3 regions of the Methylovorus sp. MP688 genome follow, and region 3 is predicted to be linked to each of the others. Evidence: predicted binding sites of a transcription regulator. Region 3 holds the regulator's gene; each other region holds the start of a gene.

Region 1 (10,667 bases), 500 kb from region 3:
ATGCAGTATTCCTGCCAGCAGAATTTCACGATTCTGACCACGGATGGTTACTGGAATGGGAATGCGGGTGTGCAACTGGACGGTAGCAGCGCCATCGGCAATCAGGACAATACAAATACTGGCTACGCCAAGCGTTCTGATGGGGTATACGATGGTGGTCTCGCTGGTTCAACCAATACTCTGGCGGATGTGGCCCTGTACTATTACCAGACCGATCTGCGACCATCCATGCCTGCCAGTGATCTCTTGAAGTCACCTACCGATAACAATAACCAGCAGCATATGGTGACCTTTACCCTGGGCCTGGGTCTGAATGGTGAACTGGAGTACGACCCCTATTACCAGACGCCACAAGGCGACTTCAAGGACATTATTGATGGCGTTAAAAATTGGCCGGTTCCCGTGGCTGATACGCTCACCGCCGTCGATGATCTGTGGCACGCGGCCGTGAATGGCCGGGGCCAGTATTTCAGCGCATCTGATCCCTCTGCAGTAACGTCCGGCTTGCAAACGGCATTGGCCGCGGTGAATACCAAATCCACTGATGCGTCGGCCGCGACCACCAGTAGTCCGAATCTGACGTCAGGCGATAACTACGCCTTTAATGCCACCTATCGGACAGTGAAGTGGGATGGTGAGATTGTTGCGGGTACCGTCGATCTGACCACGGGCCTGGCCACCTCGGCCAACTTGTGGTCGGCACAGAGCCAGCTCGATGCCAAAGGCGGTATCGATACCGATACCCGTACCATATACAAAATGAATACCAGCCGTGCGCTGGTACCGTTTAACACCGCCAATCTGACTTCCAGCGAAGTGCTGCTGTTTACCAACCAGTGCAGCAAGCTTTCCCAGTGTCCGGTCTTGAATTCCGCGACCCAAACCATTGCGAACAATGCGACCAATCTGATCAACTTCCTGCGTGGTCAAAGCCAGCATGAAAATGTCGGCAGCAACCCGCAAGCGAGCAAGGCGTTTCGCGATCGTGATCATGTGCTGGGCGATCTCGCCAACTCGATTCCGGCCTATGTGAAAGCGCCGCGTTACAACTTTGGTGATTATGTTTCGCCCAGTTATGGGGCCTTCAAGTCAGCTAATGCCAATCGACCAGCTACGTTATATGTTGGCGGGAATGATGGCATGCTGCATGCATTCAATGCCGACACGGGTGCGGAGCGCTGGGCGTTTGTACCGCGGGTGGTTATGCAGAATATGTATGCTTTGGCGGATAAAAATTACTCCTCCAAGCACAAGTATTATGTAGACGGTTCGCCTATCGTGATGGATATTTATGCGGGTGGTGGCTGGAAAACCATTTTGGTGGGCGGTCTGAATGCAGGTGGGCGTGGCTATTACGCACTGGATGTGACAGATCCCACTGCACCGCGCGGGTTATGGGAATTCTGCAGCGATAGCACCTATTGCGATGTAGCTGACGAAAACCTGGGCTATAGTTTTGGCAACCCGGTGATAGGCAAGTTGCCCAATGGTACCTGGGTGGTGATGGTGACTTCAGGTTACAACAATGTCACACCAGGCGATGGCAAGGGCTATTTGTATGTATTGAATGCCCTGACAGGTGCGCTGATCAGAAAAGTCTCGACTGGCGTGGGTGACACCACGACGCCTAGTGGATTATCCAGAATTGCTGGCTGGGCGGATAATCCGAATGCCGACGCCACGATCACCCAGGTTTATGGTGGAGATATGTTGGGTAATGTCTGGCGCTTCAACATGAGTGATTACAATGTGTCTACTTTGGCTCAGCTGAAATATGGTAACACCGCGCAGCCCATCACCACTAAGCCTCAACTTGGAGCGATCTCGGGCAGTACCGCGCATATCGTATATGTCGCTACGGGTGCATATCTGGGCTTGACGGATTTGGCAACGACGGGTGTGCAGAGTATTTATGCCTTGCGCGATACTGGTACAGCGATCAGTAATCCGCGGACTAATGCCATCACCATTACCAAATCAGGCAATACGGCTACCGTCAGTGGCACTGGCGTCAATGGCAGCTGGTACGCCGATCTTCCGACCACCGGCGAGCGGGTCTTCGTCAATCCGCAACTGGGGCTAGGTACGCTGGTGGTGGCAAGTGGTATTCCTAGCGGGGATGCCTGCAGTCCAGGCGGAGATAGCTGGATCTATTTCTTTGATTACAAAACGGGTCGCTTCACGACGGCAGGCACTAGCGCGCAGGGCAGCTATAACTCTTCGGGTGGGTTGATTACTGGCCTCTCGCTATATACCCTGCCGAATGGAACCTTGCGTTATAACACCTCAACGGTGGGAGGTGACATCGGATGTCCTTCATGTACAGGTGGTCCTGGCCCTACAGGTGGGGTTGATCAGACATCAATACGTGCCAGTTGGAGAGAGATCACCACGGAATAGAGATGTCATCAGGCTCCAACCGCGTTGGAGCCTTTACTTTGTCGCTAGTGTTTCCAGCGCATCCACCATCAATGCCGCCGGGTTGCAGTCAGTTTGTGCGGCAATCTCTACCATGCCGGTCGGGCTGGTGACATTCACTTCTGTGAGGCTGTCGCCAATTACATCAAGCCCAACCAGGAATAGCCCATTCGCTTTCAAGACTTTGCCGACGGTAGTGGCAATCTCGCGATCGCGTTCGGTTAACAGTTGCGCTACACCTTTGCCGCCTGCTGCCAGGTTGCCGCGTGTTTCGCCATTTTGCGGGATGCGTGCCAAGGCGTAAGGTACTGGCTCCCCGTCAATGATCAGGATGCGTTTGTCGCCTTTAACGATCTCTGGCAGATAGCGCTGGGCCATGACGGTACGCTTTTCGAAGTCGGTGATGGTTTCAAGAATCACGCCTATGTTCGGATCTTGCTGCGTCAAACGGAACACACTGCTACCGCCCATGCCATCCAGCGGCTTGACTACGATATCGCCATGCAACGCCAGAAACTCGCGAATAAGCCCACGCTGGCGTGTCACCAGAAAGGGCGGTGCAAACTGCGGGAAGCGGGTGATGGAGAGTTTCTCGTTCCAGCCACGCACCGCTTGTGGTGCATTCAGAATGCGCGCGCCCTGACGTTCGGCGATTTCCAGCAGATAGGTGCTATACAGAAATTCGTTATCAAACGGCGGGTCTTTGCGCATCAGCACGGCATCAAACTGCTCAGGCGCTGTCTCCTGCAAATCCCCCAGCACATAGCCATGCTCGCCAAAGGCAAAGTCGCGATATTGCACGGTGACTTTGTCATGTCGCAGCAACACTTGCTGCTGTTCGCATACGGCCAGCGCATGGCCGCGACGCGCAGCCTCGCGCATGATGGCGAGGCTGGTATCTTTGTAAGTGACCAGCTTGTCCAGCGGATCCAGAATGAAGAGTAGCCGCATATTATTGGTCTGGGTCGTGTTCTTGCAGCTCAATTGCCGCTGCCAGCAAGGCTAGTCGCGCGACAACACCATAGGCATAGAAGCGATTGGGTGGCGCATCCGGCGCTCCCGCACAGTCGGGCAGCGAGCAAGGTTTTTCAAAAGCCAGGGGTTCGAAGTGCATGCCAGGGGCATTGAGGTTTTCATCCACGCCACGTCCGGTATGCACACGATAGAAACCGCCCACCACAAAGTGATCCATCATGTAGACCACGGGCTCAGCCACCGCATCATGGATGCATTCAAACGTGTATACGCCCTCTTGCAGTATCACTTCGGATACTTGCAGGCCTTCTTTGACCACGGCCATTTTATTGCGCTGCTTGCGGTTGAGGTCTTTGACGTCATCCGGGCTTTTCACCGTCATGATGCCCATGCCGTAAGTGCCGGCATCGGCTTTCACGATGACAAACGGTTCTTGCTCAACGCCATATTCCGCATACTTGATGCGAATTTTGGCGAGCAGTTGTTCCACTTTTTCAGCCAGCTCGGCTTCGCCTACGCGCGCATGAAAATCCAGGCCGCTACAGGTATCGAAATACGGATTTACCAACCACTCATCAATGCCAAGCAGATTGGCGAAGTCTTGGGCAACGCGGTTGTAGGCACTGAAGTGCTGCGATTTGCGGCGGGTAGCCCAGCCAGCATGCAAAGGGGGAATCAGGTTCTGTTCCAGCCCTTGCAGAATCTCCGGCACGCCACCGGATAAATCGTTATTGAGCAAAATCGCGCAACTGTCGAAATTATCGAGCACCAGACGATTGCCCTTGCGCTGCACAGGCTCGAGCAGAATGCTGCCACCATCATGCGTTTCCAGGTAGGTCGGCTCGGTAATTTCGGGCGAGATACTGCCAATGCGTACCTCCAAACCAGCATGTCGCAGGATGTTGGTCAGCGCTGCCACATTGCGCAGGTAAAAGGTATTACGGGTATGGTTTTCGGGAATCACCAGCAGGCGCCGGGCATCCGGGCAGATCTTCTCAACTGCACTCATGGCGGCTTGCACGCAGAGGGAGAGAAATTCGGGATTCAGGTTATTGAATCCGCCGGGGAAGAGATTGGTATCTACCGGAGCCAGTTTGAAACCGGCATTGCGCAAATCAACGGAAGCATAAAAAGGAACGCTGTATTCGGCCCACTGGCTGCGAAACCAATGTTCGATTTGTGGCATGGCTGCCAGCATGCGTTGTTCAAGGGATAACAGGGGGCCGGTCAAGGCCGTTGTAAGATGAGGGACCATATTCAATCAAATTGTATGAGTCCGTAGGATTTTAGCTTAGTTGCATCCATCTGCCTAAAAAAAACGGGCGCAGATTGCGCCCGAAGAGGAGGAGATAATGCATGGAAACCGAGCAATAAAATGTTCGAAACACCGAGGTGTGGAGCAATTTATGCCTGATCATACATAAGCAAACGCTGTGCCAGCTCTTGAGGCGGCATTCTCTGCTATTTTCCTGGGGTAAACGGCCTGCCAAAGCTGATAAATGTGCATTTATGCACCATGAATGTGCAAAACCAAGCAATCGCCTTATGACGCCAAGCCAATCCACCGATGTTGCTGCGGCTCAGGTCGCCGTGTGCTGAAGAGTTTAATGAACAATAAAAAACGGGCGCATTGCTGCGCCCGTTTTGACTAACTGCTACTTAAGCGTCAAGGCTTAGTAGTGGTAAGCACGTTCACCATGTTCAGTGGTGTCCAGACCTTCGCGCTCGGACTCTTCGCTTGCGCGCAGGCCGATGACGATGTCAACAATCTTGAACAGGATGTAGCTGATAACGCCAGTCCATACCACAGTGATACCCACTGCGATGGCTTGGGTCGTTACTTGCTGGCCCATGGTCACGCCTTCAGCATATCCAACACCGCCGAAGTCTGCAGACATCAGTGCGCCAGTTGCAATGGCACCCAGGATACCGGCAATGCCGTGTACACCGAAGACATCCAGAGAGTCATCATAACCCAGGGCATTCTTCAGCTTGGTAACAGCCCAGAGGCTGATGAAGCTGGCCAGGAAGCCGAGGATGATGGAACCCATAGGGCCGATGAAGCCGCAAGCAGGGGTGATGGCAACCAGACCAGCAATCGCGCCAGAAGCAGCACCCAGCATGCTTGGTTTGCCCTTGAACAGCCATTCAGCAAATACCCAGCCAACAACAGCGGCACCAGTAGCCAGTTGTGTGTTGATCAGAACCAGGCCAGCAACACCATCAACAGCCAGTTCGCTACCTACGTTGAAACCGAACCAACCCACCCACAGCAAGGAGGCGCCAATCAGCGTCATCACCAGGTTGTGTGGAGGCATGGCTTCTTTGCCGTAACCAATACGCTTGCCGATAACCAGGGCACCTACCAGCGCTGCAATACCAGCGTTGATGTGCACAACAGTACCACCAGCAAAGTCCTTGGCGCCGTGACCGTTAAACAGTGGGCCAGCATCGCTCAGCAGACCGCCGCCCCAAACCATGTGGGCGATTGGGATGTAAACGAAGGTCACCCACAGTGCCAGGAACAGCAGCACGGCTGGGAACTTGGTACGCTCGGAGAAACCACCGATGATCAGGGCTGGCGTAATGGCAGCAAAGGTCAGCTGGAAGGTGATGAAGACATACTCAGGGATAACACCGCTGAGGCTGTCAGGCGTTACACCTGCCAGGAAAGCTTTGCTCAGGCCGCCGACAATCGCGTTCCCTTCCGAGAAGGCCATACTGTAGCCATATACGGCCCACAGGACGGAGATCAGGGAGAAGGCAACGAATACCTGCATGCCCACGGACAGCATGTTCTTGGTGCGAACCAGGCCGCCGTAGAACAGAGCCAGGCCAGGTACCGCCATCATCACGACCAGCACAGTGGCAGTGATCATCCAGGCAGCGCTGCCGGTATCCAGTTTTGGTTCTTCAGCAGCAGCGGCAGGTGCGGCTTCTGCAGGAGCAGCTGCCTCAGCGGCAGGCGCTGCTTCAGCTGGGGCAGCTGCAGGAGCTGCCTCGGTGGTGGTGGCTGCCGGAGCTTCATCTTCGGCAAAACCAATGGTGCTGGCGCCCAGTGTACCCAGGCCCAACATACCAACTAATGTAATCAGAGATAAAAATCGTTTCATGGCTGTCCCCTATTAGAGCGCGTCAGGACCGGTTTCACCGGTACGGATGCGATAAACCTGCTCAAGATCAAAAATGAAAATTTTGCCATCGCCGATTTTGCCGGTGGTGGCGGACTTCTCAATCACTTCAATCACCTGATCGAGCATGTCGTCTTTAATGGCGACTTCGAGTTTTACTTTTGGCAGAAAATCGACGACATATTCGGCACCACGATACAGCTCGGTGTGGCCCTTTTGACGTCCAAAACCCTTGACTTCAGTAACGGTGATCCCCTGTACGCCGATGGCGGAAAGAGCCTCCCGTACCTCGTCAAGCTTGAATGGCTTGATGATCGCGGATACGAATTTCATGCGTGTCTCCTGATGAGTGTTGAAAGTGATGAGGCGGGTTGCTCAGCCGCCTCATCCCAGTTTAACTAAACAATTTAACCTTGAGGGTTAAATGAATTTAGAAGGTTTTTTGAACGTAAACGGTAACTGCATCTTTACCGATGTTCTTGCCGTCAAGCTTCCAGGCATTGTCGGTGTCGGTGCCGGTGTAGTAAGCGCCAACGTTAACACCGTTGTCCCAGGCTTTAGCTACGCCCAGTTTCCAGTCGGTGTAGGTGAAGCGATCGTCGTTGTCTTCGCTAGTACCTTTGAGGGATTTTGCAGTGCCGTCAAAGTATTGGTAGCCAACGTGGGCAATCAGCGAGTAGCCAGTATCTGCAAATGGATATACAGCTGTCAGATCAACGTAGTTGGAACCACGGCCATCATCAACACCGAAAGCGCCGTCAGAAACAACGTAAGAATCTTTCAGAGTGAAGAACTTCCAAGTCAAAGCACCGTAAACTTCAGTGGTGTTAGGATCTTGTGCGCCGGTAACTTTCTTGCCTGGGTATACATACTGCAGCAAACCAACATCGTAGCCAATGCCAGTGTCACCGATGGTGCTGCGGTAGCCACCATAGATATCCCACTCAAGGCTGCTGTCTTGCTTGATCATGGAGTTGCCGCCAGCGTTGTTAGCATTGGTCCAGCTAACGTTGGAGCCCCAGGTGCCCAGGTAGAAACCGCTGGAGTGGGAGTAGTCAACGCCGCCTTGCAGAGCTGGCTCATTAGCGGTTTGTGTCAAACCACGGAAGATGTATTGGCTGTAAAGGCCAACGTTGTAGGTGAAAGTGTGTGGCGAAGCAGCTTCTTCAGCGGCAGCGTCGGCGGCCAAAACGGCAGCAGGTGCTGCGAAGGTGCCCAGAACGGCTACCAGTAAAAGCGATTTACGCATTGAATTTCCTTTCAGAGTAAAAAAACAACATAAAACGAGCAACAAACATAAAGCAACACTCGTGCCAAAAAGACAAAGCACGGAAAAACATTGAGTTACAATGCTAAAGTAATGAGCTGGGTGAAACAATGAGAGTATTTCCTTGTTTACAATAATTTGCGGCACCCCTATGGTGCGTTTACATATGTATGCGCGCACTGAATAACAGCCAATATGACGTAATGGATGGAGGTAAATGAAACATGAATTCGGCTTTTTTGAATGATTTGTCATTGAAAATAAAGGAAATTTCCAAATCATCCCCATTGGGTGATCTGGAGAAGAATTTAAATGCACTATTACAGGGCGCGTTCACCAAGTTGGAGCTGGTTTCTCGAGAGGAATTTGACGTACAGGCCGATTTGTTGCGGGTTGCAAGGCAACAGCTGGATGATGCGCAGATTAAATTGGAAAAAATGGAACAAAAACTGACAGAACTGGAAGTTTTGTTGCAAAAAACCAACAATTAGATGTGAATCATGTCACTTGCGGTCATTAAAAGTCGTGCATTGTGTGGCATGGATGCACCACCGGTGGATGTGGAAGTGCACCTTGCCAATGGGTTTCCCAGCTTTACGATAGTCGGTTTACCCGAAGCTGAGGTGAAGGAGAGCAAAGATAGAGTACGCGCTGCCCTGCAGACGGCGCAGTTCGAATTTCCTGCTCGCCGCATTACGGTCAACCTGGCGCCTGCCGATCTTCCCAAGGAAAGTGGGCGCTATGATTTGCCGATCGCGATCGGGATTCTGGCGGCGTCCGGCCAATTGCCGATAGAGGGTTTGGCGCAATATGAAATGGCTGGAGAGCTCGCCCTTACCGGGGAGCTGCGCCCCGTCAAAGGGGCCTTGGCTATGACCTATAAAGCCTGGCGCGATGGCCGGGCTTTTATTTTGCCCGAAGCCAGTGCAGCGGAGGCTGCGCTGGTGACGGATGCGCAGATACTGCCCGCCAGCAGTTTGCTTGCGGTATGCGCGCATTTGCTTGGTCAGTCGCCGCTGGCATTGCAGCAGCCGGAAGTGCCATCCACCACGCTAGCTTATGCTGACTTCGCCGACGTGAAGGGGCAGGCACATGCCAAGCGTGCTCTGGAAGTGGCGGCGGCAGGGGGACACAGTATCTTGATGCAAGGACCGCCGGGTACCGGGAAGTCTATGCTGGCCGCCAGATTGCCAGGCATTTTGCCCGCGATGACCGAAGAAGAAGCATTGGAGTCTGCCGCCATTCAGTCGCTCAACGGCGCGTTTCGAGCAAGCGCGTGGCGGCAGCGGCCTTACCGCGCGCCACACCACACGGCATCGGCGGTGGCGCTGGTGGGAGGCGGCAGTGTGCCACGCCCGGGCGAAATATCCCTGGCGCACCACGGCATTCTGTTTCTGGATGAAGTGCCGGAGTTTGATCGCAAGGTGCTTGAGGTGCTGCGCGAGCCGCTGGAATCGGGGCGCATCACCATCTCCCGAGCTGCCCGGCAGGCGGACTTCCCCGCGCGCTTCCAGCTGGTAGCCGCGATGAATCCCTGCCCTTGCGGGTATCTGGGGCATTACAACAATAAATGCCGCTGCACGCCTGACCAGGTGTCGCGCTACCGCCATCGTCTTTCCGGCCCGCTGATGGATCGTATCGACATGCATATAGAAGTACCTGCCTTGCGCGACGATGAATTGCTGGCGCGTGAGAGCAGCGAAAGCAGTGATCTGGTGCGTCGCCGTGTCGAGGCTGCGCGTGCGCTGCAAGTGCAACGCCAGGGGAAAGCCAATGCACTATTGGAAAGTCATGAGATCGATATCTGGTGCGAGCTGGATGCCCAAGGCCAAGCCTTGGTAAAGCAGGCCATCAATCGGCTCAACCTGTCCGCCCGGGCGTATCATCGGATATTGAAGCTGGCCCGCACGATTGCCGATCTGGCGGGTGCCAGGGATATCGCAACTGCGCATGTGGCCGAGGCGATTCAGTACCGCAAGCACGAAATATAAAGGCTTACATCTCATGGAAAAATACCATTCCGCCTGGCTTGAAGAAATGCGATCCGCCTGCATTTACAGACAAATGTCAGTGCAGGAGCCCGTCGAGGCGCATCGCGAACTGTTCAAACAGCTGGCCGCCGAGGCGGAGTCTCAAGCCGGCATATGGCATAAACAAGGCATAGCCAACGGTTCGGCTATGCCCCAGACCTATCAGCCCGATTTACGCACTCGTGTGGTGCTGCTGTTGCTGCGTAGCCTTGGAGGCCGGCGATTGAAGCCCTTGCTGGCTGCCATCAAGATACGCGGCCTATCCGTTTACCGTCAGCCGCGGCAGCAGAATGAACATCCGACGCCGCTTTCCATTAATGACGTCGAGCTTGGTCATCGTAATGCCGGTACCAGCGGCGGCCTGCGCGCTGCCGTGTTTGGGGTGAATGATGGTCTGGTTTCGATTGCATGCCTGGTGATGGGCGTCGCCGGAGCGGCGGCCAATGTGTCGACCATCCTCATGACCGGCGTGGCTGGTTTGCTGGCCGGGGCATTTTCCATGGCAGCGGGCGAGTATATTTCCATGCGTTCGCAGCGTGAAATGTTTGAGTATCAGATCGGGCTGGAACGCGATGAGCTGGCGCAATACCCCGAACAAGAGGCACGTGAGCTGCAGCTGATTTATCAGGCCCGAGGCTTGAATGAAGCCGAAGCGCGGGCCTTGGCCGAGCGCATGGTGGCCGACCCGGAAAAAGGCCTGGATGCCCTGGCGCGGGAAGAGCTGGGTTTGAACCCCGATGAGCTGGGCTCGCCGTGGACGGCGGCCCTGTCCTCCTTCCTGGCGTTTACTTTTGGCGGGGTGGTACCACTGTTGCCTTATCTACTGGGCGGCGGTGCCCATGCGCT
Region 2 (10,667 bases), 1.1 Mb from region 3:
GCGCAGGGCCCAATCCACCAGGCGTCGCCGCCAGGTACCGGCTTGCGGCAAACGCTGCTGCACCAGTGATTCCAGCCGCTGATAGGTCTCGCGTGTGCCAGCCACCAGCGTGGGGCCCAGCTCGCGGCGGTCGTTATCGCGCGTTGCCAGGTTTTCCGGGAAATTCAACCTGAACCCGGCCAGCAGCCAGGGTGCCAGCAGGTAACGCGCGTGACCGCTGGCAGCAAATGCTCGCGCGGCCAGCGCCTCATCCGCTACGCTCAGATTCTCCTGCCGCAGCAGGCGACGGCCTTCATTCAGCAGCTCGTGGTGGCTGATCGTCTGCAAGTGCACCAGACCTCCCGCATCCAGCCGGTGAAAGGCAAAGGCATGATCCACCGGAGCAACCAGCGGTGCCTCGTGCAAGGGCGCTGCCGCGAGCTTGAGTGCATCGGCGTAATCCAGACGCGACGCCTGCGCATCGCCCGCCAGACCACGACGGTCAGCGTAAATCACCAGCCGCGGGGCAAGCTCAGCCTCCGCCAGCAACGCCACTTCATCTTCGCCCTCGGCAAACACAAAGGCCGGACGCAGCTTTTGCAGCAGCTGCACGGTCACCGCACGCTCCACCAGCAGGTCCACTGGCGCGGCAAAGCCGCCCAGCCATTGCGCCGCCAGCTGCAGCAGCAAGGCCTGTGGCCGTGGATGGCTTAGCAGAAACAGCGCATCACCCTTGTTGAAACCGCGCTCACGCAAGACGGCAGCGAGCTGCAGTACCTCGCGCTGGGCATCCTGCCAGCGCAAGGCATGCCAGATGCCCAGCTGCTTGTGGCGGATGGCGACATCGGCTCCGCGCTGCTCGGACTGCGCCCGCAGCAGGCTGGGCAGCGTATCGTTGCTCATGGAATAGGCCTGCCTTTTTCTGCTCACGCGGCCAGGGCAACCTTGCCAGCTTCGAGTTCGCGCACCAGCGGCAAGACCTTCTCACCGAAGTAAGCAACCTCTTCCTGGAAGTGCAGGAAACCCGACAACACCAGATCCACGCCCACCGCCTTGAGTGCCACAATGCGCTCGGCAATTTGCTGTGGGGTGCCAATCAGGTTGGTCTTGAAACCATCGTTGTATTGCACCAGGTCTTCAAATGTCGATTTGGCCCAGTTGCCTTCGCCTTCAGGGCTGGATTTGCCCGCCTGCTTTGCAGCATCACCAAAGGCATTGACCGCCTCGGGATTGGCCTTGGCAATAATCTCGGCCAGCACGGCCCTGGCTTCTTCTTCGGTATCGCGTGCAATCACAAAGGCATTCACGCCGATCTTGACGCTGTGGTTATTGGCCGCAGCCTTGGCGCGGATATCGTCAATCTGCGCCTTGATGCCTTCCACCGTATTGCCGTTGGTGAAGTACCAGTCGGATACCTTGGCGGCCATGTCACGTGCAGCACGCGAGCTGCCACCCTGAAACACTTCAGGTTGCTTCAATGGCTTGGGTTTCAGCGAGTAATTGTGGAAACGGTAGAAATCACCGTGATAGCTGAAGTCATCCCTGGACCAGATGCCTTTCAGCGCCTCGATAAATTCCTGCGAGCGGCGATAGCGCTCGTCATGCTCCAGCCATGGCTGACCAATCGCCACGAACTCGCCCTTGAACCAGCCCGAGACAATGTTCACGGCAATGCGGCCGCCACCGGTGAGGTGGTCAATAGTCGCAATCTGCTTGGCGACCACGGCGGGGTCCCACGGTCCCGGCAAGATGGCAGCAATCACATTCAGCTTTTCGGTAGCCGCCAGCAAGGCATGCGAAAACGACACGGACTCATGCTGATATTCGGCACCGTAACCGGCGGTAAAGCGGATCTGGCTAAGGGCATAGTCAAACCCCGCCTTTTCGGCAATCTGTGCCAGCTTCTTGTTGTATTCAAAATCCCAGCTGGTGCGCTGCTCGATATTGCTGACGACCAGGCCGCCGCTGACATTGGGTACCCAGTAAGCGAACTTGATGGGGGCTTGTTGCGAAGGTGTGCTCACAATAAATTCCTTTCGTAAATAAGGTCGTGATATGCGAATAAATCAGGAAGCGCTGGCAACCAGCTTGGCGGTGGCTTCTGCCGCTTCAGGCGTGGCCAGCTCGCGGTGCTTCAAAAAAGGCAGTGCGCGCTCAATGGCCAGGTCGATGCGCTTGTCCAGCGCTTCGTTGCTGATCTTGTAGTTGGTGAATTCGCTCTCGATGGCATACACGCCCACTGGCAATGTCAGCGACTGGAAGAAGCTGAACATGGGGCGCAACTGATGCTCGATCACCAGCGAGTGGCGCAGGCTGCCGCCGGTAGCGGCCAGAAGCACGGGCACATCAATCAGGGATTCGTAATGCACCAGGTCAAACAGGTGCTTAAGCAGGCCGGTGTATGAACCACGGTAGACCGGGGTGGCAAAGATCAGCACGTCGGCGCTCTCGATATCGTCAATCGCCTTGCGCACAGCGGGCTTGATGCTGTCATAGTTGAGCGAAGCACCAAGGTCGGGGCCCAGTTCGCCCAACTCAATCAGCTTGAGTTCAATCGGCAGGTGCTTGCCCAGCCGCTCGGCGATCTCCTCGACCAGTGTCAGGGTACGGGAGGGACGGCTGGTACTGCCTGCAACAGCCGTGACTTTCAGTTTCTTGCTCATGGTGACTCCTATTGTCAGGTTCGCGGCTCCAACAAAGAGCCACACTCCCCTGACTAATAGCAGCAACCGTGCCACCTTAATTTATTTATTAAATTCATATACTTAATAAAAATACGTCACTGCCTGACCTGTTGCATATGCCGCCTGCATGCTGACCGGCTGCTGCTCAATCAGCAGGTTTTTGCTGAAATCTGATCAAAGGTTGGGGATTTTCTGGCGTTTTCGGGAGAGATTTGGCGGTTTAACGCCCTGGATGCGGGGTAATCTGCTGATCTGGCAGCAGCCGGACAGCAGCCTGCTGCTACAGCCGCGCTTCACAACATCGCCTGCAAAAATATACGTTAAAAATCATAGACATATTTGCTGGCACGCTCTGTGCAATTCCTGATGCAGATGGCCTCGCAGCCACATTTTTATCTTATGTTTATTCATGATCAGGAGTTTGTATGACAACAGCATCGGTATTGCACAAGGAAACAGAGGCCGCGATAACGTCTCGCCCCCTTGCCCATATCATTAAATCCGACGAGGAAGCGATTGCCGTCGCCCACCAGGTCGCCGCGCACATTGCCAAGGAGGCCGCCGTGCGCGACGCCGAGCGCCGCCTGCCACGCGCAGAGCTGGATTACTTTTCGCAAAGCGGCTTGTGGGGCATTACCGTGCCCAAGGAATACGGCGGCGCGTTTGTCTCCAACAGCACGCTGGCAGAGGTGATTGCCATCGTGGCGGAAGCCGACCCCAGCATCGGCCAGATCCCGCAAAACCATCTTTATATGGTCGAAGGCCTGCGCCTGGATGGTACGGAATGGCAAAAGAAGTTTTTCTTTGATCTGGTATTGCAAGGCGTGCGCTTCGGCAATGCCTTCTCCGAGATCGGCACGCGCACGGTGAATGATGTCAAAACCCGGCTGACCCCGACCGAAGGCGGCTACCTGCTCTCGGGCAAGAAGTTTTACTCGTCCGGTGCGCTGCTGGCGGACTGGGTTCCCGTCGTTGCCAAGGATGAAAATGACAACACCGTGGTCGCCTTCGTGCAGAAAGGCAGCAAGGGCCTGACCATCATTGACGACTGGTCCAGCTTTGGCCAGCGCACCACCGCCAGCGGCACCACGGTGCTTGAGAATATCTTCGTGCCCAGCGAATACGTCTTGCCGCACCATCTGGCGTTTGATCGGCCCACCCCCATGGGCCCGATTGCGCAAATCATCCAGGCCGGGGTTGATACCGGCATTGCCCGCGCTGCCCTGCGCGACACCTTGCACTTTGTGCGCAACCACACCCGCCCATGGATCGATACCGACCTCGAGCATGGCTACGAAGACCCGCTCACGCTCAAGGACATCGGCGATATCCAGATACGCGTGCATGCCACCGATGCGCTGCTGAAGCGCGCAGGCGAATTCATTGACACCGCCCAGAAGAACCCCAACGAAGACACCGTGGCCGCCGCCTCCATCGCCGTGGCTGAAGCCAAGGTGCTGAGCACCGAAACCGCCCTGCTTGCAGGCAGCAAGCTGTTCGAGTTGGCAGGTACCCGCTCTACCCTGGGTGAATACAACCTGGATCGCCATTGGCGCAATGCGCGTACCCACACCCTGCATGATCCGGTGCGCTGGAAGTACTACGCCGTCGGCAATTACGTGCTGAACAAGGTCAATCCGCCGCGTCACCCCTGGATTTAACATCGTCATCAGTTCTGCAACCCTGGCTGATAAGACGCCTGGCGGGATATCCCGGCCAGGCGTTTTTTTTGCTGAGGCAGGGAAACCCGCCTTGCATAAGGCCGCACTTAAATCTTTGTAAAGGTTATTGATCAAACGTTTGTTTGATGTATGATCCCAGCTCGTCTATTGTCTGGTTGATGCCTCATGTCACCCCCCACCCCTCAAACAGCAAGCCGCACCGACGGTGCGGAAGCGCGGCAGAAAATCCTGCTCTGCGCCCTCAAGCTGTTCGCTGAAAAAGGCTATGCCAAAACCAGCGTGCGGCAGATTGCGCAGGCCGCGCAGGTCAATGTATCTGCCATCAGCTATTACTTCACGGATAAAGCGGGTTTGTATCGCACGGTGTTTTCCATGCCGGATCTCATTGCGCGTCCCTGCGAATTTGCTTTTTCTGCCACCGGCCTGTCCTTGGCTAGCGCTTTGCAGCAGTTCTTTGTGGAGTTCTTCCAGCCCCTGAAAATGGGCGATGTGGTGAACGATGTGGTGAAACTCCGCCACCGCGAGATGCTGGAGCCGACCGGTGTGTGGGAGCAGGAAATAGAATGCGAAGTGAAGCCACATCATCTCGCCATGGCGAAGCTGCTCTGCCAGCACCTGGGCGTAAATGAGCCGGATGATGAGATTCGCAGCCTGGTGATGGCCTGTTTTGGCATGGCCGTACATATGTATATCGGGCAGAAGGTCATCCGCCATATGTCGCCACAGCTGGTGGAAAACCATGCCGCGCTGGATCGCATGGCGGAACGCTATGGCCGCTATGCGCTGGCCATGGTGCTGGACGAAAAGGCCCGCCGCGCGGGCGCCGGGGAGCAAGCATCATGAGCGCGACATCACGCAAGATCATCCTCTCGGCGCTCATGGCGAGCTTGCTGGCAGGCTGCCAGGGCTGGCCCATGGTGGGGCCCGATTACCAGAAACCCAAGACGGTAACGCCCGATACCTGGCAGGTACAGACTCCCGTGCCAGCCGCCCAGACCGCGGACTGGTGGCGGCAATTCAATGACGATGTGCTGCTGGAGATCATCACTGCTGCCGAGCGCAATAGCGCCAGTGTGGCCGATGCCTACAAGAATATCGCGTCTGCTCGTGCCAATCTGGTGGCGGCGCGTGCCATGGGTTTTGATGGCCTGAGTGCCACGCCATCGATCAGCCGCAAGGCTTTCTCCTTCGGCGGCGATCCTACCCTGCTCACGCAGCAGCAGATCAGCTTTGATACCTCGTGGGAGATCGACCTGTTTGGCGGCTTGCGCCGCGAACGCGAATCCTCACTGGCCGATTACGATGCCAAACGCAATCTGCTGCAGGATGCGCGGCTGTCCGTTGCCGCCGAGAGTGCCAAGGCCTATAACGACTACCGCTTCTGCCAGCAGAAGGTGCGGCTGTACGAGCGCTATCTGGAATCCAAGACCCGCAGTGCAGAGTTGACGGCCTCGGCCACCGCCCATGGTTTCAAGTCCGACTCTGACAATGCGCTGGCGCAAGCCACGCAGGCCCAGGCCGCCAGCGACCTCAATGACCAGCAGATGCAATGCGAATTGCAGATCAAGGCCATGGTGGCGCTGACTGGCATGGCCGAGCCACAGCTGCGCGAACGCCTGGCGCCGCGCGACTTTACGGTGCTGCAACCGGGCAGCTTTGATGTGCCCTCGGTACCGGCTGTGCTGCTGGAGCAGCGGCCCGACCTGCTGGCCGCCGAACGCGATCTGGCCGCCGCCAGCGCCCAGGTGGGTGTCAAGGAAGCCGACAGATACCCCAAGATCACCCTCAGCGGCAATATCACGCCGGTGCGCTACCTCAACTCCGGCGTCACCAATAATGCCCTGACCTGGTCTTTCGGCCCCACCATTGATATTCCGCTGTTTGACATGGGGCAGCGCAAGGCCAATGTCTCCGCCGCCTGGGAAAGCCTGCGTGCTGCGGACAGTAATTACCGCAGCAAGGCGCGCACCGCCATCAAGGAAGTCGAGCAGAAACTGCTGACGCTGCAAAGCTATAACGCACGCCAGCCCAGCCTGCAGCAGGCCGCCGACAATTACGCGCAAGCCTTGCAGGCCATCAGCCAGCGTTATGAAGCGGGGTTTGATAATGCCATCGACCTCGAAACCACGCGGCGCAATGCGCTGGAAGCCGACTATGCGCTCACCCAGCTGAACCAGAACCGCATTACTACCCTGATTGAACTCTACATTGCCGTGGGTGGTGGCTGGCAAGGTGCTGATACGCCACTTGCCGCCAACACTCCCGATTCCACCGAGAAACAACCATGAAAAACCGCGCTCCTTACCTTTCCCTGGCCCTGTTGCTGACCACTGCCTTGCTGACGGCCTGCCACCCTGGCAAATCCGGCTCGGAGGCCGGTGAAACCAAACCCGCGCTCACCGTACGGCTGGTCAGCCCGCAGGAAACGGCAGCCGCCACCAGCATCACCGCCAATGGCAACATCCTGGCCTGGCAAGAAGCCATTATCGGCAATGAAGTCAGCGGCTTGCGGCTGAAAGCGGTGTACGTCAATGTTGGCAATAAAGTCAAAAAAGGCCAGCTATTGGCCGAGTTTGACGATGAAACGGTCAAGGCTGACCTCGCCCAGAAAGAAGCGGACGCACTCGAAGCCGAAGCCAATCTGCGTCAGGCCGAGCTGGATGCCAACCGGGTAAAAGGGCTGGCGAAAGGCGCCCTGAGCGAGCAGCAGGTCGTGCAATACCTCACCACAGAACAAACTGCCAAGGCCAAGTTTGAGTCTGCCGTGGCCGCGCTGGAAAGCCAGCGCCTGCGCTTGCGCCGCACCCGTATCGTGGCGCCCGAGTTTGGCACCATCAGCAGCCGCACGGCGACCGTGGGCAGCGTGGTCAACGCCGGGGAAGAGCTGTTCCGCCTGGTGATGCAAGACAGGCTGGAATGGCGCGGTGAAGTCGGCGCCACCGAGCTTGCCAGCGTCAAGCCTGGCCAGGCCGTGACCCTGACGCCAACTGGCAGCCAGGCCCTGGTAACAGGCAAGGTGCGCGTGATTGCCCCCACCATGAATCAGGACACCCGCAACACCCTGGTGTATGTGGATATTCCGCAAGGTGTGGATGGCCCGCTCAAGAGCGGCATGTTTGCGCGCGGCAGCTTTGCCGTCGGTGAGCAGCGCGGGCTCAGCCTGCCCAGCAGCGCCGTGCTCAACCGCGATGGCTATGAATATGTATTCACGCTAAGTGACCAGCAGCATGTGGAGCGCCGCAAGGTCGTCAGCGGCGGCCATGTCGGTGACCGCATCATCATTCGCGAAGGCATAGACCCCAAGGCCCGCTATGTGGAAAGCGGCGTGGGCTTCCTGATTGATGGCGACATCGTGCGCGTAGCGCAATAACGGGGCCGCCATGAATATTTCCGCCTATTCCATACGCAACCCGATTCCGGCCATCCTGCTGTTTGGCCTGCTCAGCATCGTCGGCCTGTTTGCGTTCAAAACCACCAAGGTGCAGGATTTTCCGGATATTGAATTACCGGCCGTCAGCGTCACCGCCACGCTGGAAGGCGCCTCGCCCAGCCAGCTGGAAAACGACGTCGCCCGCAAGATCGAAGACTCCATCGCCTCGGTGGATATGGTCAAGCACATCACCACCAAGATACTGGATGGCCAGGTGACGATCTCGGTGCAATTCCAGCTAGAAAAATCCGTCTCGGACGCTGAAAACGATGTGCGTTCGGCCGTGTCACGTGTGCGCTCCGAGCTGCCCGCGGATACCAAGGACCCCATCGTCTCGCGCATCACCACCTCGGGCTCGGCCATTGTCAATTACAGCGTCACTGCCAAGGATCTGGACGAGAGGGACCTGAGCTGGCTGATCGATAATGAAATTGCCAAGAAAATGCTGTCGGTGGTGGGCGTCGGCAAGTTTGAGCGCGTCGGCGGTGTGGATCGCGAGGTGCGCATTTCGCTCGATCCGGACAAAATGCTGGCCTTGGGTGTCAGCGCGTCCACCGTCTCCTCGGAACTGCGCCGCATGCAGCTGGAAAGCTCGGGCGGCCGCACCGACCTTGGCGGCATACGCCAGCAGGTGCGCACACTGGGCACGGTCAAGGAAGCCCGCCAGCTGCGCGATCTGCAACTGCCCACGCTGACCGGCACCTATGTGACCCTGGGGCAAGTGGCGGATGTCGAGGACACCATCGCCGAGCGCAGCCATATCGCACTGATGGATGGCAAGCCGGTGATCGGCTTTGAAATCACCCGCAGCAAGGGCGAGAGCGAAACCGGCCTCAAGGCGCGGGTCGACAAGGCCGTGGCCGAATTCAATGATAGCCACCCCGGTGTCAAGATCACCCCTGCCTGGGAAAACGTGACCCCAGTGCAGGACAATTTCGATGGCTCCATGCACCTGCTGTATGAAGGCGCGGTGCTGGCGGTGCTGGTGGTCATGCTGTTCCTGCGCGATTTCCGCGCGACCTTTATCGCCGCCGTGGCGCTGCCGCTAAGTGTGCTGCCAACCTTTATCGGCATGAGCGTGTTTGGCTACACCATCAATACCGTCACCCTGCTGTCACTGGCGCTGGTGGTGGGGATACTGGTAGATGACGCGATTGTGGAAATTGAAAACATCGCCCGCCACCTCAACATGGGCAAATCGCCGCGCGAAGCCGCCATGGAAGCAGCCGACGAGATCGGCATGGCGGTGATTGCCACCACCTTTGCCCTGATCGCGGTGTTTTTGCCGACGGCATTCATGTCGGGCATCGCTGGCAAGTTTTTCAAGCAGTTCGGCTGGACCGCGGTATTCGCCATTTTCGCCTCGCTGGCCGTCGCCCGCCTGATTACGCCGATGATGGCCGCTTACTTTCTCAAACCCAAGCCAGAAAAAGCCGAAACCGATGGCCGGATCACCCGCCGCTATCTGGCGCTGGTCGCGTGGTCGGTACGCCATCGCGGGATCACGGTCAGCCTGGCCCTGCTGTTTTTCGTGGGTTCGCTCATGCTGATTCCGCTGCTGCCCAAGGGCTTTGTGCCGCCAGCAGACCGCAGCATGACGCTGGTAAATATTGAACTGGCGCCAGGCGCACATCTGCAGGAGACCGCCCAGGCAGCCGAACAGGTGCGTGCGCTCGTCAGCAAAAACCCCAATGTGCGCCATGTGTATAGCAGCATAGGCAATGGCACCTCAGGCCAGGGCTTTTCGGCAGGCTCCACCGCCGAAACGCGCAAGGCCGTGCTGACCGTGGTGATGGTGCATCGCAAGGAGCGCAGCATCACCCAGCAGAAGATTGAAACCGAGTTGCGCGAGGCCTTGGGCGCATTGCCCGGCATGCGCATCAAGGTGGGTTCGCTGGATACCGGCGTCAAGATGGTGTTGAACCTGCAGAGTGACGATCCGCTGGCGCTGAGCGAGGCCACCACCGAGGTCATGCGCGGCCTGCGCACCCTGCGTAATATCGGCAATGTGTATTCCAACGCCAGCCTGGTGCAGCCTGAAGTGATCATACGACCGGATACGGCACGGGCAGCGGCCCTGGGCGTGACGACTCGCGATATTGCCGATGTGGTGCGCATTGCCACCGCGGGCGATTACGACATCAATCTGCCCAAGCTGAATCTGGCTGATCGGCAAGTGCCTATCCGCATCCAGTTTCCCGAGAATTTCCGCACGGATATAGATGCGATTGCACGCCTGACCGTCAGCGGTACCAATGGCCCGGTGCGCATAGGCAACATCGCCGACATTCACCTGGGCAGTGGCCCGGCGCAGATTGACCGCTTCAAGCGCGTGCGCAATGTATCGATCGAGGTGGAGCTGGGGCAGCGCGAACTGGGCGCGGTGTATGCCGAGGCCATGCAATTGCCCGCCATCAAGAATCTGCCGCCCAGCGTGCACATCGTGCCCTCCAGCGATGCCGAGAACATGAACGACCTGTTCCAGAGCTTTGGCCTGGCGATGGCGATTGGCGTGCTGTGCATTTATGCCGTGCTGGTGCTGCTGTTCCGCGACTTCATGCAACCCTTGACCATCCTCATGGCCTTGCCGCTCAGCATAGGCGGCGCCTTTGTGCTGTTGCTGCTGACCGGGAAAAGCTTCTCCATGCCATCGCTGATTGGGCTGTTGATGCTGATGGGCATTGTGAGCAAGAACTCCATTCTGCTGGTGGAGTACGCCATCATGGCGCGCGGTCACAAACAGGATGGCCAGAATCCGCCATCCCGCTTGGAAGCGCTGATCGATGCCTGCCGCAAACGCGCCCGCCCCATCATCATGACCACGCTGGCCATGGGTGCTGGCATGGTGCCAATTGCCATGGGACTGGGGGCCGACCCCAGCTTCCGCTCGCC
Region 3 (10,667 bases):
ATCAAAAATACGAAAAATCGGTGCAAGCAAAACGCCGATTGATCTGGCAAGGGAAGTCCTGTTAATTGAAGCACGCGAGGTGGAAGCACTAGCCCGCAGGCTGGATGACAGCTTCACGCGTGCCGTCGAACTCATTTTACAATGCCAGGGTCGCATTGTGGTGACTGGCATGGGCAAATCCGGTCATATCGGAAACAAAATCGCCGCCACGTTTGCCAGTACAGGTACACCTGCTTTTTTCGTTCATCCCGCTGAGGCGAGCCATGGCGACCTGGGCATGATTACCGGCAAGGATGTGGTCATTGCCCTGTCCAACTCCGGCGAGGCAGATGAGTTACGCGTGATACTGCCCACATTGAAGCGCATGGGCGCGCGCCTGATCAGCATCACCGGCCATCCGCAATCAACGCTGGGGAAAGCGGCAGATGTGAGCCTGGATGCCCACGTTACCGAAGAAGCATGCCCGCTGGCATTGGCGCCTACCGCCAGCACCACCGCCTCGCTGGCACTGGGTGATGCCCTGGCGATTGCCGTCATGGATCAGCGCGGATTTTCTGCCGAGGAATTCGCCTTGTCGCACCCGGGGGGTACGCTGGGCCGCAAACTGCTGCTGCATGTGCGCGACGTGATGCGCACAGGCGATGCCATCCCCAGCGTGGGAGTTGAAGCCAGCCTGAAAGAAGGCTTGCTGGAAATGTCGCGCAAAGGCCTCGGCATGACAGCGATTGTCGATGCGGAGCAGCATGCCGTTGGGGTATTTACCGATGGCGATTTGCGCCGGGCATTCGAGAATGCCGTGGACATAAACAGCACCTACATGCGGGATGTGATGCACACATCGCCGCAGCAAATCCGCCCGGAGCAACTGGCAGTCGATGCGGTTGCCATCATGGAGCAGAAAAAAATTACCAGCCTGTTGGTCACCGATCAGCAGGGAACCCTGATCGGGGCATTGAACATGCACGATCTTCTTATTGCAAAGGTGGTTTGAATTGTTGTCCGTAGAAGAACGCGCCAAGCGCATCAAACTCGTGGTATTCGATGTCGACGGCGTCATGACCGACGGCGGCCTTGGACTGGGCGACGACGGCCAGGAATACAAATTTTTCCACTCGCATGATGGCCTGGGCATGAAATTGTTGAAAGCCACCGGCGTGCACATGGCGATCGTCACTGGCCGCACATCCCAGGTCGTGGTCAAGCGCGCCGCCAATGTCGGCATTCTGCATTTTCATCAGGGGGTGGACGACAAGCTGGCCTCCTTTGATGAAGTCCGCGCGCAATTTGGCTTCAGCCGCGAAGAATGCGCCTTCATGGGCGATGATGTCATTGATATCCCCCCGATTCGTTATGGTGGCCTCGGCATTACCGTGCCGCATGCCATGCCGCTGGTGAAAGAGTATGCGCATTACATCACCAGCCGCCCTGCGGGCCACGGTGCCGTGCGTGAAGTGTGCGAACTGCTGATGAAAGCACAAGGCACCTTTGACGCACAGATGGCCCGGTTCCTGAAGTAAGGATTGATATTGGGACGTCCAACCGTCGTGTTTCCGCTCGTGCTGCTCGCCCTGCTGGCGCTGCTCACGTTCTGGATAGATCGCAGTGTTCAGCCTCCCGAGCGGCGGCCGGATGCCAATTTGCGCCATGACCCGGATTACATTCTGGACAACTTTGTCACGACGCGGACCAATGTGAACGGTGCGCTGGCCTATGTGCTGGCAGCGGTAAAGATGAAGCATTACCCGGATGATGACACCACCGAACTTGAACGGCCCCGGTTTACGCAGTATGCCGTCAACAAGCCTTACACGCAGATTGAAGGCCAGCGTGGCAACGTCTCCAGCGATGGCGAGACCGTGGAATTCATGGATAATGTGATCGTCATTCGCCAGGCATCCAAGGATAAAGGGGAAATGATGGTACGTACCCAGTACCTCAAGATGTTCCCCAAGCAGGAAGTGGCCGTGACAGACAAACCTGTGGTGATCACTCAGGCACCGGAAACGGTGATTCATGCCAACGGTATGGTATTCAACAAGAAAAACCAGACCGTCAACCTGCGTGGCCGCGTGCGGGCGCATTACCTTTCGCCCAGCGTGACAAAAAAAGCCGCTGGCAAAGCCCCTGCCAGCACGCCAGCGAAAGCCAGCAAGGCGGCACCACAGAAAAATGCCAAGGCCAGCGCCAGCCCCGCTAAAAAACAGGCAACACAGGCGAAACGAAGTACCAGTACCAATAACCAAGCCCGGATTCGGAGAAAATATGACAACCCTGCCCCGTAGCTTTTTGCCGCTACTTTTGATGATGGCCTGCCTGCCTGCACACGCCGAAAAGGCGGACAAGGACAAGCCCATCAATCTGGAAGCAGATGCCGTCACCGTAAATGATGCCAAAAAGACCAGCATCTACACCGGCAATGTAATCCTCACCCAGGGGACGCTGATCATCCGTGGCGATAAGCTGGTGGTGCGCGAGGACAAAGAAGGCTTTCAGCACAGCACGACCTACGGTAATCCGCAGACGCCCTCCACCTTCAAGCAAAAAATGGAAGGTAAAAACGAATATATGGAAGGCAGCGGTCAACGTATCGAGTACGATGGACGTATGGACAAGGTACAGCTCTACACCAAGGCCTGGGTTAAAAAAGGCGATGACATCGTGCATGGTGACTACATCATGTATGACGCCAATGCCGAATATGCCGAGGTGATTGGCGGTGGCAGCCAGGCAGCAACGCCTGCCACACCGACCGGGCGTGTACGTGCCGTCATTCAGCCCAAGAAAAAACCGGCTGGCACCGATGGCGCGACGGCCAATTAACCTGCCATGCTGACAATCCGTCAGTCTGGCGTGCAACACGATATACCTGAGTAAACATGAGCCAATTAATCGTAGAAGGTCTGCGCAAGAAATATAAATCCCGCACGGTGGTGCAGGATATTTCGCTGCAACTCAATAGCGGCGAAGTGGTGGGCTTGCTGGGCCCTAACGGTGCAGGCAAGACCACCAGCTTTTACATGATGGTGGGGCTGGTGGCCCTGGATGATGGCCGCATTCTGCTGGATGGCAAGGATCTGAGCCGTCTGCCCATACACCGTCGTGCGCGCCTGGGCCTCGCCTATCTGCCGCAGGAGCCCTCGATTTTCCGCAAGATGACGGTGGCCGAAAACATCATGGCGATTCTGGAGTTGCAGAAACTGGCGCCGGAACAGATGGAAAACCAGCTGGAATCGCTGCTGCAGGAACTGCATATCACGCATATCCGCAACAGCATGGCGGTCAGCCTGTCCGGCGGTGAGCGCCGTCGCGTTGAAATCGCCCGCTGCCTGGCCACCAACCCCAGCTTCATTCTGCTGGATGAGCCATTTGCCGGCATCGACCCCATCGCCGTGCTGGACATTCAGAAGATCATCCGCTTTTTGACCGAACGCAATATCGGCGTGCTGATCACCGACCACAACGTGCGGGAAACATTAGGTATTTGCGACCGCGCCTATATCGTCAATGAAGGACGCGTCTTCGCGGCAGGCAAGCCCAGCGAAATTATTCACAACGATAGCGTAAGAGAAGTGTATCTTGGTAAGGACTTCCGCCTCTAAGCACACATTTGGCGGCCCCCACGTATGAAGCAAAGCTTACAACTCAAATTTTCGCAACACCTGGCGCTGACTCCGCAACTGCAGCAGTCCATCCGTTTGTTGCAGCTATCCACGCAGGAGCTCAATCAGGAGCTGGAAACCCTACTGCAGGCGAATCCATTGCTGGAACGCGCTGACAAGATCGAAGAACCGCTGGAAATCCCCGACAACTTCATTGCGGCGCCAGTAGCCCCTGAGCCCAGCGTGGCCGCCACACCGGAGGAAGCTCCCCGCCAGGATGAATTTGGTGGCGATGACTATTTTGAATTCGGCAGCAGCAGCGGCAGCAACCGCTGGGAAGACAGCAGCTCCGGCAATGACGATGACAATGATTTCAGCTACCAGGAAGCGGTCAGCCTCAGCCTGCGCGATCATCTGCTAGGTCAGCTCAAACTGTTGCCACTGTCCGAGCGCGACCAGACCTTGTCCATGCTGCTGGTCGATACCATTACCGACGACGGTTATCTGGAGCAGTCGCTGGAAGAGCTGGCCGAGATGCTGCCACCGGAGCTCGAAATCGACATGCTGGAGTTGCAGACGGCGCTCAAGCATATCCAGAACCTGGACCCACCCGGCATAGGCGCGCGCAATCTGGCAGAATGCCTATCCTTGCAATTGCGCGCCTTGCCACCAGATACGCCTTATGTGGATCTCGCCATCAAGGTTGCCGAAACGCACTTGCCCCTGCTGGCAGCCCGCGATTACGCAAAACTGAAAAAATTGCTGGCCTGCGACGATGATGTATTGCGCGAAGTGCAACAGCTGGTGCTGCAACTCAATCCCCGCCCAGGTGGTGAATTCAGCAAAATCACGTCTGATCATTACATTCAGCATGAAATCGTGGTCAAGAAAATCAAAGGTGTCTGGCTGGCCCATCTGAACGACGAAGTCGTGCCCAAGCTGCGCATCAACCAGCTGTATGCCGGCATCCTCAAGCGCAACCGCGAAAGCTCGAGCCAATACCTGATGAGCCAGATGCAGGAAGCCAAGTGGATGATCAAGAACATCCAGCAGCGCTTCTCCACCATCCTGCGCGTTTCTCAGGCGATTGTGGATCGCCAGCGCAATTTCTTTGAGCACGGCGAGGTCGCCATGCGCCCCCTGGTGCTGCGCGAGATTGCCGATGAGCTGGGCCTGCACGAATCCACGGTGTCACGCGTTACCACGCGCAAGTACATGCTCACCCCACGCGGAGTTTACGAGCTTAAATATTTCTTTGGCAGCCATGTGGCTACCGAATCCGGGGGCGCTTGTTCCGCCACTGCCATACGCGCCCTGATCAAACAAATGGTCAGCGAAGAGAACCCGAAAAAGCCGCTGTCGGATAACCAGATCACGGATATCCTGGGTAAACAGGGCATCGTGGTTGCTCGTCGCACCATTGCCAAATACCGCGAGTCTTTGCAGATACCCGCGGCCAACCAGCGCAGATCGCTTTGATCTGCGTTTTACCTGAAGGAGTAAATCATGAACCTGCATCTCACCGGACACCATCTCGACGTTACCCCAGCCCTGCGCGAATATGTGCAGAGCAAGCTTGAGCGCGTGAGTAACCACTTCGACCATGTGATTGACGTCAAAGTCACCATGAGCGTAGAGAAGCTGGCGCAGAAAGTGGAGGCCACCATTCATGTGCCGGGTCACGATATCCATGCCGAAAGCAGCGGTGAAAACATGTACGGCGCGATTGACGCGCTGGCTGACAAGCTGGATCGCCAGGTTCTGAAGCACAAGGAAAAAGTAAGCGACCATCACAAGGCCAACGGTGCCCTCAAGCACCAGGCGGCTGCGGAATAAAGGTCTAACCGGGGACAAGGCAAAGGCGTGTTGTCTTACATATCGCCAGTCGCCTTGTCCCTGCCGAACATAAGGTAATCATATGGCTACCATCAGTGTTGCACAGCTTTACCGGGATATGCGCCGCAATCTCAAGCTCACCTGGGTTTCCGGGCTGAATGGCGGCGAAAACCTGCTCACCAGTGAAACGGTGACCAAGCCCTCGCTGGCACTGATCGGGCATCTGAATTTTGTACACCCCAACCGCGTGCAGGTGTTGGGCTGTGCTGAGATGGATTACTTGCGCAGCCTGCCCAAGCCAGAGCTCAAGAAAGCCATCCACAATCTGTTTTCCACCGACCTGGCCGCCGTTGTCGTCGCCAATGGTGAAAAACCACCCGCCGAGCTGAATGCAGCCTCGGATGATTTTCAAACCCCCTTGTTTACCTCACCCATGCGCAGCCCGGGGCTGATGGATGTCCTGAGCCATTATCTGGCGCAAGCCGTCGCCGAATCCGAGAGCTCCCATGGTGTTTTCATTGAAGTGCAGGGCTTTGGCATCCTGATCAAGGGCAACCCGGCCATTGGTAAAAGCGAGCTCGCGCTGGAACTGATTTCGCGCGGACATCGTCTGGTGGCGGATGATATTGTCGATTTCTACCGGATTGCGCCGGACCGGCTTGAAGGGCGCTGCCCCCCTATCCTGCAGGACTTCCTTGAAGTGCGTGGCCTCGGCATCCTCAACATCCGTGCCCTGTTTGGTGACAATGCCGTCAAGCCCACCAAACCGCTCGATCTCATCATTCAGCTTGAGATGGCCGATACTCTGGCGCCGCAACTGCTGGACAGGCTCAAGATCAAATCGCATCACGAAAAAATCCTGGGCGTAAAAATCCCCAAAGTCATGATTCCCGTGGCGGCCGGCCGCAATATTGCGGTGCTGGTCGAAGTCGCCGTGCGCAACCACATGCTGTTGCTGCGCGGCATTAACGGCACCAAGCAGTTCATGCAGCGCCAGCATCGCGAGATGAGCAAAGCCATGAAGCGCCAGCAGCAAGTGGAGAGCTAGCGTGGCCACCAGCAATATGCGTCTCATCATTGTCACTGGCCTTTCCGGCTCAGGCAAAAGCATTGTGTTGCGCGCTCTGGAAGACGCTGGTTTTTATTGCATAGACAATCTGCCCGCCACCTTGCTGCCGCAGATTTCCGAGCATCTGGCACCTGCCACCCAGCAGCGCGTGGCGATCAGCATAGACACCCGCAGCGCAGCGCTGGAAACCTTGCCGGAAAACATCCAGGCGCTGCGCGACAAAGGCATCTCGGTGCAGGTGCTTTACCTGGAGTCCAACGCCGAAACCCTGGTAAAGCGCTTCAGCGAAACACGGCGCCGGCACCCGCTCAGCGATGAAAAAACCACACTGGCCGAGAGCATAGAATACGAACGGCAGCTACTGAACCGGCTGGTAAATCTGGATCATCGCATCGACACCAGCAACCTCAGCGCCAATACTTTACGCAACTGGGTGCGCGATTTTGTCGTGCAGCAAAGCACCGGCATGACGTTATTGTTTGTCTCCTTCGGCTTCAAGCATGGCATACCGCTGGATGCCGACTTTGTGTTTGACGTGCGCTGCCTGCCCAACCCGCATTACGACCCGGTATTGCGCCCGCTCACCGGCAAAGATGCACCGGTACAGGACTTTTTGCGGCAACAGCCCATGGCGCTGGAGATGCTGCAGGATATACGCGGCTATGTGGAGCGCTGGCTACCCTGCTTTGATGGCGATCACCGCAGCTACCTGACCGTCGCTATCGGCTGCACTGGCGGTCAGCATCGCTCGGTGTTTTTCGTCGAGCAGCTGAGCCAGTATTTCAAGGACAAACAACAAAAAGTGCTGATCAGGCACCGCGAGCTAGAGTAGACAGGCTTGTTTAAATTCACGATGCCGGGCCCCGGCAACAGGACGCTTTCATGATAGGTATACTGATTATTGCGCACGGCACATTGGGTGAGAGCCTGATACATTGCGCCAGCCATGTGATGGGCACACGCCCGCCACTGCTCAAGCAACTGGGCATAGGCACCCACGATGATCCGGCCGCCATGCTGCCACAGGCGCAGCAACTGGTGGATGAACTGGATGAAGGCAATGGCGTGCTCATCCTCTCGGACATTTACGGCGCAACCCCATGTAATATGGTGGGCAAATTGCTGAAGCCGGGACGGGTGGAAGGTGTCGCCGGGGTGAACCTGCCCATGCTGGTGCGCACACTGACGTACCGCAACGGGGATATTCAGCTATTGGTACAAAAAGCATTGAGCGGGGGTAGCGAAGGCGTTATCCATTTTACTGAGGAAGCATGCAAGCATCATGACTAAACAAGAAATAGAAATCATCAACAAGCTCGGCCTGCACGCACGCGCATCTACCAAGCTGACGCAAACCGCCAGCCAGTTTGGCAGTGAAATCTGGATCGAGCGCAACGGTAGAAGAGTCAATGCCAAGAGCATCATGGGTGTGATGATGCTGGCCGCCAGCAAAGGCAGCAAGATCGTGCTAGAAACCAATGGTGCCGATGAAGAGGCCGCCATGCAGGCGCTGGTGACCCTGATCTCGGGCAAGTTTGGCGAACCGGAATAAATTCATCGTGGCCGCCCCCAGCCCCGCTTCCAAAGTCAGTTTTTCCATCCACGGCGTTGGCGTGTCCAGCGGCATTGCCATCGGTCATGCCCATCTCGTCTCACATGCCTTGCTTGAAGTGGTGCATTTTCAGGTGCCCAAGGCCCTTATTGCCGACGAGATTACCCGTTTTGACAAGGCAGTAAAAACCGTCAAGCACGACCTGGAAACCGTGCGCCGCCTGCTGCCGGAAAAAGCGCCGCCTGAGCTTAGCGCCTTTATCAGCACGCATCTGATGATCCTGCAGGATCACGCGCTGTCTGAAACGCCCAAGCAGATGATCAAGGCGGAAGGCTGCAATGCCGAATGGGCGCTGAAGCAGCAGATGGAAGACCTCGTTGCCCAGTTCGAAAAATTTGAAGACGAATACCTGCGCGAGCGCAAACAGGATGTGATTCAGGTCGTCGAGCGGATTATCAAGGTGCTGCTCGGGCACCCGAGCCAGGTGCCGCTACGCTCGCAGGAGAGTGCCATCATTCTGGTGGCGCATGATCTTTCCCCGGCTGATGCCATTCAGTTCAAGCAGCACCAGTTTGCCGCCTTCATCACCGATGTCGGCGGTGCTACGTCTCATACGGCGATTCTGGCGCGCAGCCTCAATATTCCCTCCATCGTTGCCTTGCAACGAGCACGCACCCTGGTACGCGATGGCGAACTGATCATCGTCGATGGCAACCAGGGCGTGGTCATTGTCAATCCGGACAAGGACACCCTTGCCGAATACAAGCTGCGGCAGGAACAATGGGAAATCGAGCAGCAAAAACTGAAACGCCTCAAGCTCACCAAGGCGGTGACGCTGGATGGCACCAGCATTGAACTGCATGCCAACATTGAAGTGCCGGAAGATGTCAGCCATGCCAGAGCAGCGGGAGCGACCGGTATCGGCCTCTACCGTACCGAGTTTCTGTTCATGAACCGGCGCGAGATGCCGGGTGAAGAAGAACAGTTTTCCGCCTATCGCAGTGTGGCCGAGGCCATGAAGGACCTGCCGGTCACCATCCGTACGCTGGACCTGGGCGCGGACAAGGAAATGAATCCGGATACCGCCCGCACATGCACCAACCCGGCGCTGGGACTGCGCGCCATTCGTTTGTGCCTGTCAGAACCGGCGATCTTCCTGACGCAGCTGCGCGCCATCCTGCGCGCTTCGCATTACGGCAAGATCAAGATTCTGATCCCCATGCTGTCCTCGATTACCGAACTGCGGCAAACGCTCGCACTGATTGAGCGCGCCAAGCAAAGTCTGGATGCGGAAAAAGCGCATTACGACAAAGACATCCAGGTTGGCGGCATGATTGAAATCCCGGCAGCGGCCTTGTGCGCCGAGGCCTTTGCCCGCGAGCTGGATTTCCTGTCCATTGGCACCAACGACTTGATCCAGTATTCGCTGGCGATTGACCGCACGGACGATACCGTTTCGCATCTCTATAACCCCTTGCATCCTGCCGTGCTGCAACTGGTGGAGATGACCATACGCGCGGGCAACAAGCTGGGCAAGCCGGTATCCGTCTGCGGCGAAATGGCGGGCGAAGCCAAGCTTGCCCGGTTGTTGCTGGGCTTTGGCTTGCGTCAATTCTCCATGCATCCATCGCAGATCCTGACCGTCAAACGCCAAATCCTGCAGAGCGATTTACCCTTGATCACTCCGGTAGCACGCAAGATTCTGGGCACCCAGGATATTGATCGGGTTGAACCTTTGCTGCAAAAACTGAATCTCCAGTAAAGGAGATAACCATATGACAGACCTAGAACACGAGCGTGAACCCCAGGAGATTCCGTCAGACGACCTGAATATCATGGTGCTGACACACCTGGGCGGTATTCTGTTTTCCGTCTTTCCCAGCCTGATCGTCTGGCTGCTGAAGCGCAACGATAGTCCCTACATCAGCCAGCAATCGCGTGAAGCATTGAATTTTCAGATCACGGTGCTGATTGCCCAGGCCATCAGCTCGGCGCTGATTTTCATCCTGGTGGGGTTTTTGCTCATGGGCATCGTCTGGCTGCTGAATATTGTGTTCAGCTTTCTGGCTGCCGTGGCGGCCAGCCGCGGAGAGACTTACCGCTACCCATTTACGCTCCGCCTGATTAACTGATACTTGAATTTTCATAATTGAATTTTAATACTGGAATTTTTGATTAACCCGCATTACCCAGAAGGATGGCTCACGTGAACGACAAGGCTTTGCAAGATAACCCGCTGCTGGATTTTTCCGGCCTGCCCCGCTTTGATGAGGTCAAAGCTGCCCATGTCACCCCGGCCATAGACCGCTTGCTGGATCAGGGGCGCGCCATACTGGAGCAACTGGCGAGCGCCACTGAAACGCCCACCTGGGAAAACTTTGTGCGCCCAATGGATGACATGCAAGAGCAGATTTCACGTGCCTGGTCGCAGGTGTCGCACATGAATGCCGTGGTCAACAGCCCGGAACTGCGCGAGGCGTACAACGACAACCTACCCAAGCTGACCGCGTTTTATGCGGATCTCTCACAGGATGAGCGCTTGTATGCCCGTTTCCGCGCCTTGCGCGAGAGTGCAGGCTACACAAGCTTAAGCCCGGCACAACGCAAGATT

What was found. The regulator sigma-54, encoded in region 3, starts transcription at its own class of promoters, with help from an activator protein. The targets are predictions, from matches to a motif close to TGGCACNNTTCCTGCT.
Region 1: MPQ_RS12325 (TorF family putative porin) is a predicted target of sigma-54. The motif match lies at 7,825-7,840, and genes of this name have one in related genera.
Region 2: MPQ_RS09615 (SfnB family sulfur acquisition oxidoreductase) is a predicted target of sigma-54. The motif match lies at 3,007-3,022, and genes of this name have one in related genera.

Annotation. Positions count from the first base shown of each region.
Region 1 is NC_014733.1:2,590,126-2,600,792, reverse strand. Features, by position in the region: gene MPQ_RS12350 (pilus assembly protein) at 1-2,400, shown strand, start outside; gene gshB (glutathione synthase) at 2,434-3,369, opposite strand; gene gshA (glutamate--cysteine ligase) at 3,371-4,648, opposite strand; gene MPQ_RS12335 (ammonium transporter) at 5,067-6,506, opposite strand; gene glnK (P-II family nitrogen regulator) at 6,519-6,857, opposite strand; gene MPQ_RS12325 (TorF family putative porin) at 6,955-7,773, opposite strand; gene MPQ_RS12320 (accessory factor UbiK family protein) at 8,016-8,282, shown strand; gene MPQ_RS12315 (YifB family Mg chelatase-like AAA ATPase) at 8,292-9,782, shown strand; gene MPQ_RS12310 (VIT1/CCC1 transporter family protein) at 9,796-10,667, shown strand, end outside.
Region 2 is NC_014733.1:2,025,146-2,035,812, forward strand. Features, by position in the region: gene MPQ_RS09600 (AMP-binding protein) at 1-882, opposite strand, end outside; gene sfnG (dimethylsulfone monooxygenase SfnG) at 906-2,003, opposite strand; gene msuE (FMN reductase) at 2,046-2,642, opposite strand; gene MPQ_RS09615 (SfnB family sulfur acquisition oxidoreductase) at 3,089-4,324, shown strand; gene MPQ_RS09620 (CerR family C-terminal domain-containing protein) at 4,511-5,188, shown strand; gene MPQ_RS09625 (efflux transporter outer membrane subunit) at 5,185-6,633, shown strand; gene MPQ_RS09630 (efflux RND transporter periplasmic adaptor subunit) at 6,630-7,715, shown strand; gene MPQ_RS09635 (efflux RND transporter permease subunit) at 7,726-10,667, shown strand, end outside.
Region 3 is NC_014733.1:222,986-233,652, reverse strand. Features, by position in the region: gene MPQ_RS01080 (KpsF/GutQ family sugar-phosphate isomerase) at 1-991, shown strand, start outside; gene MPQ_RS01075 (HAD family hydrolase) at 993-1,517, shown strand; gene lptC (LPS export ABC transporter periplasmic protein LptC) at 1,527-2,282, shown strand; gene lptA (lipopolysaccharide transport periplasmic protein LptA) at 2,263-2,820, shown strand; gene lptB (LPS export ABC transporter ATP-binding protein) at 2,877-3,599, shown strand; gene MPQ_RS01055 (RNA polymerase factor sigma-54) at 3,624-5,078, shown strand; gene hpf (ribosome hibernation-promoting factor, HPF/YfiA family) at 5,106-5,435, shown strand; gene hprK (HPr(Ser) kinase/phosphatase) at 5,518-6,483, shown strand; gene rapZ (RNase adapter RapZ) at 6,500-7,336, shown strand; gene MPQ_RS01035 (PTS sugar transporter subunit IIA) at 7,387-7,794, shown strand; gene MPQ_RS01030 (HPr family phosphocarrier protein) at 7,787-8,056, shown strand; gene ptsP (phosphoenolpyruvate--protein phosphotransferase) at 8,064-9,818, shown strand; gene MPQ_RS01020 (DUF4870 domain-containing protein) at 9,832-10,188, shown strand; gene MPQ_RS01015 (M3 family metallopeptidase) at 10,263-10,667, shown strand, end outside.